Regions from separate parts of the Parabacteroides sp. AT13 genome, predicted to be linked through region 1. Evidence: riboswitches for the same ligand, from Rfam matches in the RefSeq annotation. Region 1 holds a riboswitch; each other region holds the start of a gene.
What was found. A riboswitch is a leader RNA that binds a small molecule or an ion and turns the genes downstream of it on or off. The one in region 1 is predicted to bind cobalamin.

Region 1 (7,295 bases):
ACGAGCCTCACCCGCACCTATCGTCTCATTGCCGACCGTACCGGAAGAGGTAGAGAAAGGCTCACTATAGAATGTGCCGACAACCTCTTTCTTGCTGTCTTTCTCTTTAACGGCAGTGATCTTCACGATATAATCCGAATCTTCATCCAAATCCAGCAAGGATATAGCGATCCTATCCGGCGTACCCGAACGCAAGTCGCTTCGCAAGCCCGTGATGATATTCCCATCCGCATCCATCGTGTAAACGCTGAACAATACGGGAACCTCATTCACATATTTATATACGGACACCTCATAGAAGGTTGCATCCGGTACTTTCGGGAAGGTCAGCGTAGCCGTGGAATCAGCGGCCTCAACCACAGGTTTATCCAAATCCGGGTCGGTTACCGTTACCTCGCAAGTGGCCGTATAACCGCCGTCATCTGTTGTTACGGTTATCGTAGCGACACCGGCAATTCCGGCGGTAACCGTACCATCGTCGGCTACCGAAGCGACAGAAATATCCGAGCTACCCCATGACACGGATTTATTTTCCGCATTTGCAGGAGTGACAATCGCAGCTAAAACAGCCGTCTCGCCCTTATCTAAAGACAAAGAAGAAGCATTTAAAGAAACCCCTGTAACTGAAGAGGAAGGAGCCTCCGTAACCGGAACTACCGTTACATCACAATAGGCAGGGATATCTCCGTAATTCGTATATACCCAAATGCGAGTAGAACCTTCTGAAATAGCGGTCACTACACCGTCCACAACGGTAGCGATCTCCTTATTATCACTTTTCCAATAAACTGTTTGATCCACTTCTTCCGGATTCTCTACGGTTGGTTTTACTTTAACTGTCGGAGTTAACGTTATCGTACGACCTAGTTCTATCGTAGCTTGATTCTTATTCAACGTTACAGTATCTATATCACATACGACATGGACTAAACAAGAATCGACAAACTTGCCATTTTCCATATTCGCATAGACCCAAGTAGAGCCCGCCTTTTCTCCACGAATACGTCCATCATAATAAATATATAATATATCTTCATCAGCGGCCGTTATATCGGGCATTGTCTGAGATGCGTCATCAGGCGCATAAATCCATTCTAAGCGACCAGACTTCGAGATATCGATTGTCATCTCATGCTGTTTTAATTCAAAAGATTCCACATGGATTGAATCAACGATTATTACGCAAGTATCGGTTATTCCTCCGTATTTTGAAGTAACGACGACATTTGATTTACCCGGACGAACGAAAGAAACCTTGCCATCGCTAGACACGCGCACGGGGCTCATACTGGTAGACTTCCATGTCAGTTCTTGGAATGTAGCATCCCCCGGATTAATAGTTGCGGTCAATTGAGCGAAAGTGTTCGGTTTCTGGCAAATCGTATCTTTATCCAATTGGATGCTCGTTACAGGAATCTCAACCGCAACTTTACAAGTCGCTTTTACATCCGCACCACTTAACGGAGACACCGTAATGATTGCCTCACCATATTTTTTTGCGGTCAATACACCATTCTTATCAACCGTAACAACATCCGGCGTATCAGAAACATACTTCATTGGTACGGCACCTATCGAATCTGGTGTTGTCGTTATCGTCAATTGCTGCGTGTTACCCGGTTTCATAGAAACAAATGTCAAATCCAATTTAACCGCATCCGGCCATTGTACACAATTCACTTTACATTCCGCAGTTTTCGATCCATCCTCCGTAGTCACCGTAATGGTAGCTTCACCTGCTTTAATAGCCGTAATTAAGCCTTTCTCTGAAACCGTGACAATATCCTCATTCGAAGATTTCCAACTAACAACCGTATTTGTAGGCTTAGCAGGTATAAACGTAGGTTTCAATGTATAAGTATGTTGCTTTCCATTCGAATTCGTATTTAGGGATATTGATTTCGGTAAACTCACGGATTGAATATTGGCTAGAACCTTGATAACACAGCTATCCATTTTGGATGAATCTGCACTCATAACCTTAATAACAGCTAGTCCATCCGCAAAAGCCGTAACCAATCCCTTATTATTCACATGAGCGACCTTTGTGTTCGAGGAGTTCCAAAGCAATTCAGGTAGAACCGCTCCTTCAGGATGTAATTTAACTTTTAACTGGAGTGTACCATCACGCTGTACACGGGTCGTATCACTCTCGACATCTAAAGTCAAACTTTGGACTGAAAGAGAAACATTTACAAGACAAGTGTCCTTCTCATTACCTGCTGACACGATAATTTTGGCAGAACCTTGAGCAACAGCGGTTATTTCTCCATTTACCACACTCGCCACATTGCTGTTCGAAGAAGTCCATACGGCAGAAACACCTTCGGGAACAGTCACCTTTAATGTGGATTTTTCACCCACATTCAGAGATAACTCATGCTTATCTAAATAAACTGCTTTTCCTTTCACCGTCACTTTCAAATCCTTTGTGACAATCTTTCCATTCGAATCGAAATTAACGGAGACGGTAGCTTCTCCTGTTTGATCCGGCTTCAATGTTAGAGTCAGATTATCACCTAAAATAGATGCAGATAACAGACTCTCATTCGATACTGATTTAACGGATTTATAGATAGCTTCAGCTATATTGTCTTTATCCGTAGCCATATCTTTTAAAGATACAGTTATAGGCGCATCATTAATACCAGCCTCTATCGAAGTAAAATCTTTAACAACCGGAGCCTCATTATCAGGGAAGATATGCATGGCAGGGAACCAATAGCTGGGTTCTAGCGGATAACACCCTAATTGACGGCCAGTTTTAGCATCTACAACATATTGCCAATAGTTTATAGAGCCAAAATTCTCAAAAGCGGAAATATACAATTTGTCATCTGGACTTACACGTAAACCGGCACCCACATACAATACGCGTCCCTTCTCCGGAATGGTATAAAACGGTTTATCCATAGAAGAAGGATTACCGATCTCATAACGATAAATCTCATTACCACTGCTAAAACCACCTCCCTTTGTCCAATAAATAGCATTTTCTTGCGCACTTGCACAAAGAACACCCGCAGTCCAAGCATACCATGAATCCGGTATAGTCAAGCCATCGGGTAATGATAGATAAGTTTCTTCCAAAGTCTCCGGATCAATACATAACAGGCGTGATCCAGCACCTACCCAAACACTGCCATCCTTACTTTGTGTCAAAGTGCTGAAACTTCCTTCTATCAATTTGATAATCTCATGTTTTAGAGGATCTATCACTAAAACGCCTTTACTTTGCTGAACCGCAAACACATATGTTTTTGTCCGGACCATCATTCCTACTTGACCATTATAAAGTCCCCCGGAATTTGAGGCACCTTTCAATTGGTCTCCAACCGTCAAGTTCTTTATATCAAACAAAAAAATACCGTTTGAAGCGCCAATATAGCCAACAGAGTCATTCACGCCTAAAAAAGCACGCCCATCGCCTCCGCCTATATCCGTAAATTGAGCTTTCACTTTCATTGTCTTGGCATCCACCACATTCAGGCGACCTCCTTCAATACTGGCTCCACCATCCTTTGGCTGTTTAGAAGTAATAAACATATTATCTCCAAAAATAGTACCAAACTGAGATGTACAACCTAATTCTTTACCAGGGTTTGCTGTCTGGAAAATCCTATAAGCAAAATCACCAGAAGAAGTCATAAAATTAATAGTACTGTTGTTATGACCAAACCAGTCCTCGTTCAAAATAAAGACTCCCTGTGTATAATCTACGTTTTCACTTGAACGTAGTAGCGTGACTCGGCTTTGCGAAGCCGGAAGTTCAGGCAATTGCAGTTTCTGCTTCTCTATCGGATTCAGCCCCCGCAAACCGGTTTGCCCCACAGCCGAAAAGGCCGATAGTAAGCAAACCATACTTAAGTAAAGTGTTCTTTTCATGTAAATGAATTTAATTATTAATTAATACGGAATTTAAAGACCTTCCGGCCTCCATCCTTTTCTCCTGTCAACAGATAATTCCCGGGGGGAAGCGATATAGGATAAAGTTCGTGGGGAACTCGAGCTATAAAGGTTCTCAATATTTTTCCTTCCATTGTCATTAAATAAAAATGATATCCATCCAAATGCTCCAAAGACAATGTCCCATTTTGATAAATTACCCGACTACCACTTGCGGATAAATATTCATTACTTACTGGATTCGATATTTTTTCTACTGTATAGGTATCTATTATATCCAATCCATTCAGCACCTGTATCTCTATCGTATAAACACCGTCTATGTCTAAATTTTTCAATGGAACCAAAATTGTCCCAGAAGAGCCTTGTAAGCTCACCGCTCTTAATTCTGTGATTATATTACCTTCGGCATCGATTACATAAGTAGCGATTCTTTTATGACCACTATCCTCATTTCTATAAACACGAACTTCATAAGAGGTGGCTTCCTCTACTTTCGGAAAAGTTAAAACAGCATCAAGACCATTGAAATCTATTTCCGGAATAACAACTTCCGTTATCGTTACCTCGCAAACAGCGGTATATCCGCCATCTACCGATTGGGCTGTTATTTTCACCACACCGGGCTTGACACCTGTTACGACCCCATTTTCTACGGTTGCTATGCCTGTATCGGAACTACTCCAAATAACCTGCTTATTATCAGCGTTTACAGGAGAGATACTAGCTACAAGGGTTGCGTTTGCTCCTGCTTGTAAACGCAAAGAAGACTTATTGAGAGAAATGGATGTTACGTGTATCACCGGGATCTCGGGTTCATCCCCTCCACCTCCAGAGGGTATTGTCGCAGCGACAAAGACATCCCCGGGCTGAGTTCCTTCTGATGTATTCATATTTCCATTCCAGCTCCACGCATCCCAACAACCATCCGTCAATACACGGCTTGTCGCACCTAAACCAGAATAGCTAAAATTAGAGGTTTGGCTACTTCTCACAAAATAACTCCAATAGCCATAATACCAACCGGCTTGCCAATGAATGCCATTGCTACAACTCCAATAGTCATAGTCATAAGATGGATATCCATATCTTTCCGCATTTATCGGGTGATAAATAACTCCTGTTTGAACCCCTTGCCGAATGGCGGCCGCAACATCCTCTGCCGGATGCTCTGGATGAGAAGTTTGCCCCAACAGCGGATTTGTGATAGGAGGTTCAAATTTAAACGCATTTTTAGGCTCAGACTTCGCTCCCTCTAGATCATAAGAAATATTAAGTCTACTTTCACCATACCCGATTCCATCGATCGTATATCCCATCCAGCCAGTGTATTGGGTGAGCAATACCAATCGAGGATCTGCTTGAGCAATCGCCACGATCATATCATGTCCGGTTGCCTCGCCATCCCAGCGATATCCCCAAACCATGGCATCCGGGCGATTCCCATCATGCCATTCAATCACTAAAGCGGCTTTATTGCTACCGTTACCAACCCAATATTGGATGTCATCGAAAGTAAAACTGGCATCAGCTCTTAACTGAGACTCCTGCTTTGTTGAGATATTCCTTGCGGAAGGATGCGGTTGACCTTGGACCAATACTTGCGCATAGGCTCCAACTACGTAAAAAGCCATTACAAAGAAAAAAGATAAAAACTTTCTCATAAGCATAATATTAATGTAAAACTCAAAAAAACAAATACACTGAATGATATAAAAAGACATGGCTTTAACAGGTTAACACAAAATAAATTACCCATAGTTCCCCACGAACTACGGCATAACTTACCCTATCAAAATTACCTCTTTAGAACAATGTTCTCTGTATTCCATATTTGAATCATACGCTAAACCCCGGTAGCGTAAAATTGCGGCAGTTATCCGGCATTGGCAGGTCTTCTGACTTACTCCACTTTAGAACTTCCTTCCCGTTCCTTCCGGAAACAGTGGCAATGAGTTGATGTCTAAAGCTTTTTTGGAGCTTACAGCAGCGGGACTGTCCAGGTTTCTCACCTGATTCCCTTTTAATCGCCGTACCCTGAATAAAGTAGGCGAACCAATACGGCAGCAAATTTATGAAAAACAATTCAAATTATCGACAAATTCACAAAATGCTTTCTTCCCCCAACCATCACTGATCATTCGTGGGTATTCCCGACCGTCAAAATACATATTTGTAGGTATTGCCGAGACTAATAAGATATCGGATATTTGCTTTCGTTATTAAACTATAAAAACAAATAGGAATGAAGACTATAGGAATATTCTACGGCTCGTCTACAGGAACGACGGAAGGGATCGCGAAACGTATCGCAGAGAAGCTGGGTGTGGAAGACAAAGATATTCATGACGTATCTAACGCTTCTCCCGCTGATGTAGCGCCTTATGAAATCTTGTTATTGGGCTGTTCCACTTGGGGCGCCGGAGATTTGCAAGATGATTGGGATAGTTATCTAGGGAAACTGAAAAAGCTGGACTTAAGTGAGAAAACCGTCGCATTATTCGGTTGCGGAGACTCAGCCTCTTTTAGCGACACTTTCTGTGACGCCATCGGTACGATCTATTCCGACCTGCGAAATACAGGTTGCAAATTCATTGGCGCTGTAGATGCTTCGGGATATTCATTTGACAGTTCCACCGCCTGCATAAACGGTATGTTCGTCGGACTTCCTTTGGATGAAATGAATGAAGACGATCAAACAGAAGGGCGGATCGACCAGTGGTTGGCATCTATAAGGAAAGAAGGAATTGAATAGACGCACACTTTTACATACATAACTGTTTAACCTTAATATTACAACGTTTGCGTATTCAACTTGATTGGTTTAGATTTATGAAGAGGTATGTGGGTCAAACATACCTCTTTCTTTTCATCTCAGTTTCCTGAATTGTTTCTTTATCCAAAAATAATAGCCGGTTATCGCGAAGATCGTCCCCAACAAGGAAACTAAGCAAGTCAATATACGGGTAGTCATTCCCCCCCACGAGCCGACGTGTACAGAATAAATCCATCCTCTTATCTTCCCCGATTTTGGGAGATCTTTATATAATTGGACTTCCGTAATCTCACCCGTAGCAGGATCAAAGGAGTAACGGTCGCTTCCTCTCGTATTTCCATAACGGGCCGTAGAAACCGTAGCGGAGCCATCTTGGATCGTGATTGAGTTAAAGTCCGGATAATGGCTTTTCAATGCCGATAACACCTCAGCCCATTGTGTGTAATTGGAAGAAGCTGGAGCATGATGCGCTTGAGGCGGGTTTGCACTAATACCGAAGACACTATAAAAGGCATTTCGATACCAACCAAACGACCATGTTAATCCGGTTAACGCTAAGATAAGCAGGAGCAATGCCGCATAGAATCCCCCGGAGACATGTAAATCATAGAAG
Region 2 (7,295 bases), on a different contig from region 1:
TTGTTTGGAAGATGTCCGGACTATAGTATTACCTATGACAAGAACGATGCGCAGGAACAGAAAGATGTTTATATATGCGATGGTAATAAAAGCGTGGTTCGTATAGACAGTTATAAATGGAACTCAAGTTCGTCTGATTGGGTATATGATGGCAAGACCGTGATGGAGAATGATAACCAAGGACGCACTTTGGTCGCTATCTCTTATTCGGCAGCCGACGTGGCAGGCGAGAAAACAGAATACACTTATACCGGAAATGGCTATGAGAAGTTCTCCGTCACTTCCTCCAGCTTTGAGGGAGGCGCATGGAAAGCCGAGGCGAAAGTGGATATAGAAGCCACTTTCAACAAAGATAAATATCCGGTCTCGATACTCATGACAGGTACGGCTGAGGGAGAGACGTTCAAGATGAAAATGGAGTGGTCTTACGATAAGAATGTCACGAAAACCTCGTCTTCCATTGATTTCGGTGGTAGTTGGATGCTTATGTCAGAAAGCAAGACGGAGATCGTGGACGCGGGAAACCCGATGATTTCGAAAAATTATCAGAAAATGTATTTCCCCGCTGAGACAAGCTGGGAATATTCAGGAAAGACACATGACTATTTCAATGGAACAACCTCTATCGCTCCTGTAGTAGAGGAGAACGAACTGAAACTTCATATTTATGGAGATGTGTTGGAAGTACAAGGAACGGAAAGCGGGATTTCTATTTATGCGATAACTGGAGGGAAAATGGCAGAGAGTAAGTCGAATCGTATTGACATCTCTCGCTTGCCAGCAGGAATCTATTTGCTAAATACAGCTAGAGGTTCTATAAAGTTTATTCATAAATAAGCAAAAGTAAGGTGCGCCTTACTGAATGTGTGAGGCGCACCTTTTTTATTTGAATCGTTTTACTGTCTATTAACTCAATCCCTCAATCATGCCATCCACGATATCGATCTTTCGGGCTTGCGGCTCTTTCGGGAGTCCCGGCATACGCATGATCTCGCCCATGACGACAACGATCATCTCGGCTCCGTTATTGATGATTACATCTCGTACTTTTAGTTCGAAATCTTTGGCGACCCCATAAGCTTTCGGATCGGAAGAGAATGAATATTGAGTCTTGGCGATACAGATCGGATAATGGGAAATACCCAAGCTTTCGATCTGACGCAATTTTTTATCGGCCAAAGTCGTATAAACAATCGAAGAAGCTCCGTATATCTTCTGGGCCACTTTTTGTACCTTCGTACGGATCGGATCATTCAGATCATATGTATATTGTAAAGGAGCGGAAGGATGATTTTCGATCGTATCAACCACTAAGCGGGCAAGCTCCGTACCCCCTTCACCGCCTTCGGCGAAAACGTTATTCATGGCGAATCCAACCCCTTTCTCCTCGCAATGCTCAGCCACTAACGCAATCTCCTCGTCCGTATCGGTAGCGAAACGGTTGAAAGTAACGATTACTTGCTGGCCGAAGCTCTTCATATTCTCAATGTGTTTATCTAAGTTAGCGAATCCGTTCTTTAATCCTTCGATATTCGGTTCCTTGATTTCTTTCTCCGGAACGCCACCATGAAGTTTCAAGCTCTGGGCAGTCGCTACGATGACTGTCAGTTTCGGTGAAAGCCCCGCTTTTCTACATTTGATATTAAAGAATTTCTCTGCGCCCAGATCAGCGCCGAAACCAGCCTCCGTAATCACATAATCTCCATAAGTAAGAGCCATTTGGGTGGCCGATATGGAATTACATCCATGGGCGATATTAGCGAAAGGACCTCCATGTACAAATGCGGGAGTATTCTCCGTTGTTTGTACAAGGTTCGGCAGTAATGCGTCTTTTAGCAATACGGTAATAGCTCCGGCTATGCCAAGATCATTTACCGTGAAAGGCTTATCTTCGTTTGTATAACCCAATAAAATATTTCCGACACGTCGTTTCAAATCCTCTATATCCGTAGCCAAGCAAAGGATCGCCATGATCTCTGAAGCGGGAGTGATGTCAAATCCGGTCTCGGTAGGGACACCGTTCGCCGAGCCGCCTAGACCCGATACGATGTTACGTAAGCTACGGTCGTTTACGTCAAGAACCCGTTTCCATTTGATCTCCTTCAATCCCTCGCAGGTGTTGCGGGTCTGATAAATATAGTTATCCAATAAAGCGGTAATCATATTGTGGGCGGAAGTAACCGCATGAAAATCCCCTGTAAAATGCAAGTTGATGTTTTCCATGGGAAGCACTTGGGCATATCCACCTCCGGCAGCACCACCTTTCATGCCGAAACACGGGCCAAGAGACGGCTCACGTAAAGCGACCACCGCTTTCTTCCCTATTTTATTCAGCCCTAAAGCCAGACCGATCGAAACCGTAGTCTTTCCGATTCCCGCTTTAGTGGGAGTGATAGCGGTCACTAAAATTAAATTATGCTGGTCCATTTGCTTTTTATCGATCAAATGGATAGGAACCTTGGCAATATACCTGCCATAATTTTGTACTTCCTCACGAGGGATACCTAACGTTGTCGCAACTTCCTTAATTTTACGCAAGTCTGTTTCTCTTGCTATCTCAATGTCCGATTTCATGTGCTTTATGTAAGTTTATATAGTTTGAACAAAGTAAATCTAATTTATTATAATAACAAAATGATACGGAACAAGGTTTTCCCCCTTTATGGAATAATAAGATTGTGTTATTTTGATATTTTTGTGCGAAGATGGCGAGGATCTTGCTTTTTGTGATAGCTGTCAGGCTTGAAATTAAACTTTTTGTAAAGTGAGCTTTGCAAAAATCATACGTTTTGCTTGTTGTACTTTTAAAGAATTATAAAATAGTCTTTAAAATTATTCATCTGTAATAATTTGATTAATTTTGTGATGTCACAACGATAAAAAGAAACCTAAAATGGTTTGAGTGTGATAAATTGAAACAGATAAGAGACTAATAACATTAGCAATATAATATGTAAATTTAAGGTTATGTCAACAGTAAGATTTAGTCAGGTTACATTTGCTACTAAATCGTGGGTAGCAGAAGCATGGGAAAAGATGGTAGTGGAATTGTTTAGCGGTCGTGTCGTAGCGGAAGTCAAACAATTGGATGAAGTATGTGAATCAAAGTGGGAAGTAGAATTGAAGAAGCTTCAAAACGAGGTTCATTCTTTATGTCATCATGCGATCCATCAATTGCTCCCGATAGCCGGCTCTTATCAACAGGCGTTACTGGATGACGTTGCCCAAGCCTATACGGTATACGCTCCGGAAGAAGCAGAGTCTATCTTCAACCGGGGAAACCAAGCGATCGAGGATATCAAAGGACATGTATCGGGTATTCGCTACAACGCTTGTAAAATGCGTGAGGCGAACCGTAAAGTAAGCGAGTTGGAAGATATGCACGCAAAAGCGGTCATGTACCATAATTCAGTGAAACCTTATATGGATACACTTCGTTTCCATATCGATCAGCTTAAGCATATATTGCATGTAGCGTAATAAGATGGGCTGTCCGGGTTTGGTTACTCTCCGGGCAGCCTTCTTCTTTTAGCGAGGTTGGATAATCAGTAGGGAGAAATAGGGGAAATCCTTGGAATGTATAGTGGCGATATCAGTAGTATAATATTCTTTTCTTGTTCCTACATTCTCGAAATAATGAAAAACCGCCTTATCCGCATACTGCCGGATACAAGTATGAATAGCCTCTTGGCAACCCGGTAATTTCATGATGACGATGATCATTCCATTTTCTATTTTTGCCGAAAGTTCATCGAACGACGCAGTCCCGGGGATTACGTTAATTTGCTCCTCTTGTTTTACGATATGTATCCCGGCCAAGGCACCTGCCGCTATAAATGCCGGAATTCCTGCGATTCGATCTACCGGGATTCCTGTTTCCTCGAATTTATCGTATACATATTGTATAGATGAATAAAAACCAGCGTCTCCCTCGGCGACGATCACGATTTGTTTCCCTTTCAAATATTCAGCTTGGGCATCCAGAAACAATTCGTTATAAGCGTTTAACGCATCTGTCCGTTCCTTACTCATTGGCAAAATAAACGGATGGATCAAGGATTCGTCTACCTCAATAGCTTTCAATATATCCGTCGCCCGAGATATGATTCCATGCTTGCCTTGTGTAGCAGGACAATAGATAATATCAGCCTTTTGTAATGTTTTAAGCCCTTTCAGCGTAATTAATTCCGGATCACCGGGACCTAATGAGACGAAGTGAATAGGATGATTCATGTGTATCTGTTTTTATTTGAAACGCAAAAGTCCTTAAAATTGTGGATGTATACAAATATTCTTACTACTTTTGTCACTGTAACAGGCTCCGCTTATCTCTTTTTCCGGGAGGCGGATTAAAAGGGAACCGGGTGAGAATCCCGGACAGACCACGCTGCTGTGAACTTTTAAACATTCGGACAATACCTTGGCCACTGGTTTTGTAATCGGGAAGGCGTCCTGAATGGAAGTAAGTCAGAAGACCTGCCGGTTCATAAATAAATGTTGCTGTCCCGTGGAGCAGGACGAGAGTAACTGTCAATGATCAACTGTCAATTAAACAAGGATTATGAATAAGTTTATAGCGGGTGGATGCTTGCTTTTATCGGTATTGACTTTATCATGTACTTCAGGTATCCGTGAAAAAGGAGAAATAGGGAAGACGGCTTCCGTAGAGCAATCTGCGTTCTCGCAAGAGCAGGTTAAGCCTTTATACGCCCAAGGATTCAAGCTTACCTATGCGGATCAATATCTCTTGGCTGATATCCAAGATCCTCAAAATGAGGAAAGCACCACGTTTCATTATGCGTTCGTGAAAAGAGGTGCGAAACCCACGGGGATTCCCGCTGATTATACGGTGATAGAGCTTCCTATCCGAAGCGTTATCTGTATGACTTCCCTGCAATTATCGAACTTTATTAAATTGGGTGCCTTGGATAGGGTCGTTGGGATTACCAGTACACGGCATTTGTTCAATAAAGAGATGAACGAACGCCTGAAAGAAGGTAAAACCGCTAAGATCGGTATCGAGGGGAATTTCGATAACGAGGTTATCATGAGCGTGAATCCTGATTTGATCCTTGTATCGCCATTCAAGCGGGGAGGCTATGAGATGCTGAAAGACGTGGGTATTCCCTTGATTCCCCATTTGGGTTATAAGGAGACTACGCCATTGGGACAGGCCGAGTGGATCAAGTTCGTAGGCTTGCTGTTGGGGATAGAGAAAGATGGCAATGAGCGTTTCGCCACCATCGAGAAGAGGTATAATGAATTAAAGGAACTTACGGCGGATGGTAAGGTTAAAAAACGTCCGATCGTTTTTAGTGGCGAGTTACGGGGTGGAAACTGGTATGCCGTAGGAGGAAAGAGCTTCTTAGCGCAACTTTTCAAGGATGCCGGCGCTGATTATTTCTTGAAAGATGATGAGCGATCCGGTGGTGTTACATTAGACTTCGAGACGGTCTATAACCAAGCGGACGACGCTGATTATTGGCGTATCGTGAATAGTTTCCCGGGAACGTTCAGCTATGAGGCATTGAAAGAGCAAGATCCTCGTTATGAGGATTTCCGTGCGTTCCGGGAGAAAGGAATTATCTATTGTAATATGAAGAACACGCCGTTTTATGAGAGTATGCCGACAGAACCGGAGATCGTCCTAGCGGATTTGCTTCATATCTTTCATCCGGATTTATTACCGGATCATGAGTCGGTCTATTATTCTCGACTTAAATAAGGAACACTGATGAGACATTCAAATACCCTATGGATGCTGGCGATTGTCACGGCTATTTTTGTTCTAATCTTTTTGAATTTGGTGTTGGGGTCAGTCTCTATTCCTCTTCAATCGGTTTGGCATATTATCTGGAATTTAGGAAATGAGCCTATTACATGGCAGAATATTATCTGGAAATCCCGACTACCACAGGCATTGACAGCGTTGGTAGCGGGAGCTGGCTTATCCATCAGCGGCTTACAGATGCAAACCGTTTTCCGTAATCCATTGGCCGGACCTTCGGTCTTAGGTATCAGTTCGGGAGCGAGCATGGGTGTCGCTTTCGTGGTGTTGTTAAGCGGTAGTTTAGGGGGCGTTGCCTTGAGTAAACTTGGTTTTATGGGGGAGATCGCCTTATCGATAGCGGCCGTGATCGGTTCCTTATCCGTGATGGCGCTGATCGTGTATGTTTCCCAAAAGGTAAAAGGAAATGTCACGTTGTTGATTATCGGTGTGATGATCGGTTACGTGGCAAACGCCGTGATCGGTGTACTTAAATTCTTTAGCGTCGAGGAGGATATCCGTGCATACGTGATTTGGGGATTGGGTAGTTTCGCCCGTGTTTCCGGTAATCAGATGACGTTGTTCGTGATTCTTATGACAATCTTGATCCCTCTCTCGTTCCTGCTTATCAAGACCATGAACTTGATGCTTCTTGGGGATAGCTACGCACGCAATTTGGGACTTAATATCAAGCGGGCCCGTTTGTTGGTTATCACCTCGGCTGGGGTCCTTACGGCGATTGTCACTGCTTATTGCGGACCTATTATCTTCTTGGGGCTAGCCGTTCCGCATTTATGCCGGGCCATATTTCAAACTTCCGACCATCGGATTTTAATGCCTGCGGTCTTATTCGCCGGTGCGGCGTTGGCGTTGATCTGTAATTTGATCGCCCGTATGCCGGGGTTCGAGGGAGCGTTACCTGTCAACTCGGTAACCGCTTTAGTAGGTGCTCCAGTAGTGGCCTCAGTATTATTTAGAAAACGTAAGAATGAATTGAACGAGTAAGATGAAACAAGATACGATTCATATTAACGGACTTTCGATCGGTTACCATTCTAAGAGTAGTACAAAGCTGGTAGCTAAAGGTATACACTCTACGATCTATAGTGGTGAATTAACCTGTTTGCTGGGTGCTAACGGGGTGGGGAAGTCTACTTTATTGCGCACGTTATCGGCTTTCCAACCTAAATTAGATGGGGAAATATTGGTCCTAGGAAAAGATATAGATACTTATTCCGATAAGGAATTGAGCACCACGATCGGTGTCGTGCTGACCGATAAATGTGAGATCCGGAATATGTTGGTACGGGAATTGGTCGGGATGGGACGTAGCCCGTATACCGGCTTCTGGGGTAAGTTGAGCAAGGATGATAAGCGGATCGTGGAAGAATCCATCGCCCTTGTCCGCATTGAGGAACTAGCATCCCGCATGGTCCATACCTTATCGGATGGAGAACGCCAGAAAGTGATGATCGCTAAGGCGCTCGCTCAGGAGACTCCGGTTATTTACTTGGATGAACCTACCGCA
Region 3 (7,295 bases), 1.5 Mb from region 1:
TAGATCCAAGACCAACTCGAAACCTTCGGCACCGCTATAATAAGGATCCGGGACGTGATCGTACAACTTATTCCGGGAGAACTCTGTCATCTGATGTATCTTAGCGACGGATTCCAGATCGGGAGCCATCCGTTTCAAGTCCGTTATATTTTGGTCGTCCATGCCGATAATCAAATCGAAGTCATGGAAGTCCCACTGACGTACCGGACGGGAGATCGAATCCAACACATATCCCCTACGGGCCGCATGCGCCCGCATCCGTGAATCCGCCCGGTCTCCCTCATGATACCCGGCTATCCCGGCGGAATCGATCTCAATCCGATCTCCCAATCCCGCATCCTTCACCAACCTCTTCATTACTGCCTCCGCCGACGGAGAGCGACATATATTCCCCAAGCACACAAACAATAACCGTACCTTCTCCTCCTTCATCACTAAGCTCCTTTCCATTAATTTTCAATTCTCCATTTTCAATTCTCAAGCCGGGTCCACATCATAATGAACAAGCAACTGCTTAAACGGTACATATCCTTGCATCTCAGTATGAATCCCCTCCAATATCTCACGAAGCGGAGCGATCCCGGCGGATATCTCGATCTTCAAGACGATCTTCTTGATATGAAGCGTCTGTACCCGAGTGATAGGCGGCGTAACCGGCCCCAACACCCGCTCACCCAAACGAGCACGAAGTTTCTCGGCGTATAAAGCAGACATTTCCTGCAAAGCCTCCTCATTCCGACTTCGAAGGATCAAGACGATCAAACGGTAGTAAGGCGGGTAACGGAACATACTACGCTCGCTCAATTGCAAGCTCACCATTTCCTTATAAGCAAAATGCTGCACCATACGGATCAAAGGATGCTCCGGCTGAGTAGTCTGCAAGATCACCGTACCCCGCTTATCCCGTCGTCCGGCACGTCCGCTAACCTGTACCATCAATTGATAAGCCCGCTCGTGCGCCCGGAAGTCAGGGAAATTCATCAGGCTATCGGCACTCAGGATTCCGACCACGCTGACATTCCCGAAATCCAATCCCTTCGACAACATCTGGGTACCAATCAAGATTTGTGTCTTCCCCTTCTCGAAATCCGAGATGATCCGCTCGTAAGCCGTGCGGGTACGGGCCGTATCGAAATCCAGCCGCTCCACCTTCGCCGCTGGGAATTGCCCAGCGATCTCCTCCTCTACCTTCTCCGTACCGAAGCCTTGCATCTTGAACTCCGTCCCCTTACACTCTGGACATACCTGCGGCAAGCGGTAGGTATAACCGCAATAATGGCAAACCAGCTGATTATGCGCCTTGTGGTAGGTAAGGCTAACGTCGCAATTCACGCAACGAGGCACCCACCCGCACCCTCGGCACTCGATCATCGGGGCGAATCCCCGGCGGTTTTGGAATAGGATCGCCTGCTCGCCCCGGGATAGGGCCTCCCGCACCTTCTCCAGCAACTGAGGAGAGAAAAGGGTATCTTTCATGATCTTCTTGCGCTTTAGCTCCTTCACGTCCACCGTAATAATCTCCGGCATCAAGCAATCACCGTAGCGGGTAGATAGCTCGACCAGACCGTATTTCCCCGCCGTAGCGTTGAAATAGGAATCGATGGAGGGAGTGGCGGAACCCAATAAGGTCTTACCGCCGTGCATACCCGCCAAGACGATGGCAGCGTTACGGGCATGGTAACGGGGTGCCGGGTCCTGCTGCTTATACGTATTCTCATGCTCCTCGTCCACGATAATCAAGCCCAAGTCCTTAAACGGAAGGAAGAGGGAAGAACGGACCCCCAATACCAGCATAGGCTCGTCGCTATGCAGCAGCTTGTTCCAGACCTCCACCCGCTCGTTGTCCGAGAACTTAGAGTGGTAGACCAATAGCTTATCCCCGAATAATTTCGCCAGCCGTTCCGTGATCTGGGTCGTGATAGCGATCTCCGGCAACATATATAAAACCTGCCGCCCCAGCCGCAAGACCTCATGGATCAAACGGACGTATATCTCGGTCTTACCACTGGAAGTCACGCCATGAAGCAAGCAGACCTCCTTCGTCTTGAAAGCCTCATGGATCTCTCCATAGGCTTTCTCTTGCGCCGGACTGAGCGGATTCGGCTCTTGCAAGCGGCAGACGGATACTTGCAAACGCCCCACCTCTTTCTCGTAACTCTCCAAGATACCCCGTTTCAGCAGACCCTCCAATACCGCAGAGGTATAACCACTGCGTTCCAATAGCTCTTTCTTGGAAAGCTCCTTCGATAAAGCAGGATTTAACGTATGACTTAAATCCAAGAAACTGACCAGCAGAAGCTCTTGCTTCTTCGCTCGTTTCAAATCCTCGAACACCGCCTGTAATTTCGTCTCATCCCGGTAAGCCTCGGCCAAACGGATAAACGCCTGTGTCTTGGGAACGAATCCTCGCTTTAGCTCCTCGCTCACCTCGACCGCCCCTTTCACCATCAAGGAAGAGACGATCGGGACAACATTTCGAAGACCGGTCTTCTTCTCCAACTCCGAGATCGTCAATTTCAAGATCCCGCTAAAGGCATCCAGTACCGCTTGCTCATTCGGGCGCAAGGGGGCGGTGGCCTCGAAATCCTCATTATAGGTAACCGCCGTCTCGCTTTCCAACTTTAAACCGGAAGGCAAGGCCGCCTTATACACGTCGCCCAGCTTACATATATAATAAGAAGATATCCATTTCCAGAAACGGAGTTGCGGACGGCGGAGCACCGGCGTGGCATCCAGCAAAGCGTAGATCTCCTTCGTCTCAAAATCGGATACCGGTTCCCGGTCGTGTACCTCCATGACGATGGCCGTATAATATCGTTTCTTCCCGAAATGCACGATCACCCGGCAACCGGGAGTCACGGCTCTTTCCAGATCTTCGGGTATCCGATAGGTATAGCTATTCTCCAAAGGAAGGGGAAGTATGACGTCCGCGTATTTCATTCAAACAGGTGTTTCATTACGAGCCCAAAAATAACAAAAAAGGCCGGACTTCTAAAGCCCAGCCTCTCTCATTTTATTTTCACCTATTTAGAACAAGATCGCTGCCGTGATAGACCATCCACGGTTCTTTCCGGCACCGTCGGAGAGGTTCACCTTCTCAATGCTATAGTTATCAGTCAGTCCCAGACCATAATTGAAACCCACCTGCAAGTGACTGATCAGCTCCACGCCGGCACCGAAGTTAAGACCTGCGCTGAAATTCTTCGCCTTCACCTGATCCGCTACGGAACCCGGGATATCCCAAAATTTATCACCGCCTACACGGAAACCGATATACGGACCGGCTGCCAAATACGCCTTGACGATCGGTAAACCGAATTTCCATTTCAAGTTGACCGGAACATCGATATAATCCGTCTTCATCGAAGTCTTAACCCCGCCAGCCGAGGTCGTCTCCAAACCTTTTTGCGAATACAACACCGCCGCATCGATCCCGACACCGACCAACGGTAAGGTCGTCTCGATCATCGGACCCACTTGGAAGCCGGTTACATTATCCGCTTTCAACACGTCCGAGTTGAAATGAACAGACGATATATTCACACCTCCCTTGATACCGAATTTAAGCTGAGCGTTCGCCGGAAGCGCCATCAACGCTAGCAAGGCAACCATAACAAGTCCCACAATTTTCTTCATATTCATACTTCTTTTGTTAATTACTCGTTGCAAATAAACGCACTTTTCTAATAATAAACAAATATTCTCTATAGAGTGTTCACGGAATACCCCAGTCCTTTAAACGCAAAGAAAGCATGCATCTTACACACGGAGCTCATCCCGTCGGTCAGATTCATGCTTCTTTCCCTAATTATTATGGCAAAATAATTATCCGAAACCATGAGACGACTTGATAAGAAAACCTTGGATAAAGAATAGTAAAAACCGGATACGGTTCTTGCGTTCTCTTCCGGCCTTTCCTCGAAGCCGTCGAAAATATACACGCCTTGCAGGTCTTCTGACTTACTTCCGGTCTTAAGCGCCTTCCCATTCACTTGAATGAACAGTGGCAACAGTATTGCTCAACCCGTTTATGAAGCTTACAGCAGCGGGACTGTCCGGGATTCTCACCCGATTCCCTTTTAATCCCTATCCGGCGATTGCCGAAAGGGAACAAAGCATGTAGCAAAGATACATAAAGTTTTGATGTAGCCTAACACTTTCCACAAAAAATATCCTTATATTCCCGGTTCCTGATATAGCATAAAGCCGCCCCGATAGCCGTGCGATACTCGGCATACTCCGGTATCTTGAAATGGACATCGCACATCTCCTCCAGACGGGGGAAAATATCCGGGCATTGTGGCAAGCGAGTTAGGTTACCGATCAATACGATATTCTTGATATCGCCATTTAACGAGGCGAAAACAGCTCCTTGCCCGATGGTCTGCAAGACCATATGAACGATACCGAGAGCGATATCCTCAACCTTAGCGTTCGCGTCCGCTTTTCCGAAAATAGAGGCTGTCACGTCCAGCGGCAGGCCGGGTAGCGGATGCGGCGTAATATCCCGGATATGCAAGTCGATATCATTCAAGGAACCGTGCTCGGCCAAAGACGCTATTTGGTGAAAGTCATGCGTTTTCAATAATAGCTTAGACAAGCCGAGGATTGTTCCGCCACCGATACCCAATCCCCCGATATGCTCGATCGTGGAGCCTTGTACCTTGACAAAGGAGGTACCCGTTCCCATGCTGACCACCAATAGACTGTCCAGTCCCGTATTATATTGCGCCCCTAGCCCATTCGCAAGGAACTCATCCGTCTTCGCAGTTGGTAAGCCATATAAAGGTTGATCGATATAGGCGCTACCTACACCCGTCAAGATCACTTTCTCTATATTCGAGAGCGAGATGTTATTATCATAAATATACTTACCGAAGGCTCCGAATAAAGAGGTTACCGGATCGGTAGCTTTCACGAACATCGGGTTCTTGATCTTCTTATCCTCCACGCCGACGATCTTAGTCGTGCTACCTCCCACATCTATACCTATAACGATTCCCATGATTCTTTCCCTTTTTAATTGAATAATCGCTACAAAAGTACATAAACCCGTATACAATACTAAAAAAGGCCGGACAAAATCAATTGTCCAGCCTCTCTTTATTAAAAAACCGTAAGGTTTAAATGCTATTTATTCGCCTAACAAGATCTCTAGGATCTGGCAAGCTGCCTTCGATACGGAAGTACCCGGGCCAAAGATAGCGGCAACGCCAGCCTTATACAAGAAGTCATAGTCTTGAGCCGGGATTACACCACCAGCGATAACGATGATATCCTCACGACCTAATTTCTTCAACTCCTCGATAACCTGCGGAACCAACGTCTTATGACCAGCGGCCAAAGAAGAAACGCCCATTACGTGAACATCGTTCTCTACAGCTTGACGGGCAGCCTCGGCCGGAGTCTGGAACAACGGTCCCATATCTACGTCGAACCCACAGTCAGCATAACCGGTAGCAACAACCTTAGCGCCACGGTCATGTCCGTCCTGACCCATCTTAGCGATCATGATACGAGGCTGACGGCCCTCTTTCTTAGCGAATTGCTCGCAAAGCTCGCAAGCTTTCTGGAAGTCTGCGTCTTTCTTAGTTTCTGATGAATACACGCCTGAAATAGTTCTAATGATTGCTTTATAACGACCTACAACCACCTCGCAAGCATCGGAGATCTCTCCCAATGACGCACGCAAGCCGGCAGCCTTAACAGCCAACTCTAATAAATTGCCCTTCTTCGTCTTCACGCACTCCGTGATATCAGCCAAAGCTTTTTGAACAGCGGCTTCGTCACGGTTAGCACGCAACTCCTTCAAAGCGGCGATCTGCTCGTTACGTACGGCTGTATTATCAATCTCAAGGATATCGATCGGATCTTCCTTCGGCAAACGATATTTGTTAACACCAACGATGGTCTGAACACCTGAGTCGATACGAGCCTGTGTACGAGCGGCCGCTTCCTCGATACGCATCTTAGGAAGACCTGTCTCGATGGCTTTCGCCATACCACCCATGCTCTCGATCTCTTGGATCAACGCCCAACCTTTATGTACCAATTCATTCGTCAAAGACTCTACATAGTAAGAACCAGCCCACGGGTCGATTTCCTTACAGATCTTAGTCTCTTCCTGAATGTAAATCTGTGTATTACGAGCGATACGAGCGGAGAAATCGGTCGGCAAAGCGATCGCCTCATCCAATGCGTTCGTATGCAAAGATTGTGTATGTCCTAATGTAGCGGCCATAGCCTCGATACAAGTACGTCCTACGTTATTGAACGGATCTTGCTCGGTCAATGACCAACCGGAAGTCTGGCTATGTGTACGCAATGCCAATGATTTCGGGTTCTTAGCGCCGAAGCTCTTCACGATCTTCGCCCACAACATACGAGCCGCACGCATCTTGGCGATCTCCATGAAGTGATTTACACCGATAGCCCAGAAGAATGACAAACGGGGAGCGAACGCATCCACATCGATACCGGCGTTGATACCGGCACGAAGATATTCCATACCGTCGCACAACGTATAAGCCATCTCGATATCAGCCGTAGCACCAGCCTCCTGCATATGATAACCGGAGATAGAGATAGAATTGAACTTCGGCATCTTCTGAGAGGTATACTCGAAGATATCAGCGATAATCTTCATGGAGAACTCAGGCGGGTAAATATAGGTATTACGTACCATGAACTCTTTCAATATATCGTTCTGGATCGTACCGGCCATTTCCTCCAACTTAGCACCTTGCTCCAAACCTGCGTTGATATAGAATGCCAATACCGGAAGCACACCACCATTCATGGTCATGGAAACAGACATCTTGTTCAAAGGAATACCATCGAACAACACTTTCATGTTCTCCAAGGAACAGATAGATACACCCGCTTTACCTACATCACCAACCACACGTTCGTTGTCGGCATCGTAACCACGGTGAGTCGGAAGGTCGAACGCAACGGACAAACCTTTCTGACCGGAAGCCAAGTTACGGCGATAGAAAGCGTTAGACTCCTCAGCGGTAGAGAAACCCGCGTACTGACGGATTGTCCAAGGACGCATAGCGTACATACCGCTGTACGGGCCACGTAGATAAGGAGGCAGACCGGAAGCATAGTTCAAGTGCTCCATACCCTCCAAGTCTTCTTTTGTATATACAGGTTTCACCTCGATATGCTCGGGTGTTTTCCAATTGGGCTCGATACCATTGGCTTTTGCCCATTCGGCAGCGTTTGTAGCTGCGAATCCGGCATTCTTTATATCTATGTTTTTAAAATTTGGTCTCATAATTGTTTATACT

Region 2: it holds a riboswitch for cobalamin, as region 1 does, so the genes downstream of both, CI959_RS17920 (ABC transporter substrate-binding protein) here and CI959_RS05755 (Ig-like domain-containing protein) in region 1, are expected to answer to the same signal.
Region 3: it holds a riboswitch for cobalamin, as region 1 does, so the genes downstream of both, CI959_RS11425 (porin family protein) here and CI959_RS05755 (Ig-like domain-containing protein) in region 1, are expected to answer to the same signal.

Annotation. Positions count from the first base shown of each region.
Region 1 covers NZ_NQMH01000001.1:1,292,988-1,300,282, forward strand. Annotated here, with positions in the region: gene CI959_RS05750 (DUF5074 domain-containing protein) at 1-3,885, opposite strand, end outside; gene CI959_RS05755 (Ig-like domain-containing protein) at 3,903-5,570, opposite strand; cobalamin riboswitch at 5,777-5,981, opposite strand; gene fldA (flavodoxin FldA) at 6,152-6,661, shown strand; gene CI959_RS05765 (PepSY domain-containing protein) at 6,776-7,295, opposite strand, start outside.
Region 2 covers NZ_NQMH01000002.1:845,268-852,562, reverse strand. Annotated here, with positions in the region: gene CI959_RS17940 (hypothetical protein) at 1-837, shown strand, start outside; gene CI959_RS17935 (formate--tetrahydrofolate ligase) at 907-2,574, opposite strand; gene CI959_RS17930 (hypothetical protein) at 2,968-3,480, shown strand; gene CI959_RS17925 (precorrin-2 C(20)-methyltransferase) at 3,529-4,233, opposite strand; cobalamin riboswitch at 4,300-4,499, shown strand; gene CI959_RS17920 (ABC transporter substrate-binding protein) at 4,562-5,725, shown strand; gene CI959_RS17915 (iron ABC transporter permease) at 5,735-6,772, shown strand; gene CI959_RS17910 (ABC transporter ATP-binding protein) at 6,774-7,295, shown strand, end outside.
Region 3 covers NZ_NQMH01000001.1:2,748,355-2,755,649, reverse strand. Annotated here, with positions in the region: gene CI959_RS11435 (low molecular weight protein-tyrosine-phosphatase) at 1-450, opposite strand, end outside; gene priA (primosomal protein N') at 478-2,940, opposite strand; gene CI959_RS11425 (porin family protein) at 3,028-3,636, opposite strand; cobalamin riboswitch at 3,928-4,131, opposite strand; gene coaW (type II pantothenate kinase) at 4,151-5,005, opposite strand; gene scpA (methylmalonyl-CoA mutase) at 5,135-7,282, opposite strand; gene mutA (methylmalonyl-CoA mutase small subunit) at 7,295-7,295, opposite strand, start outside.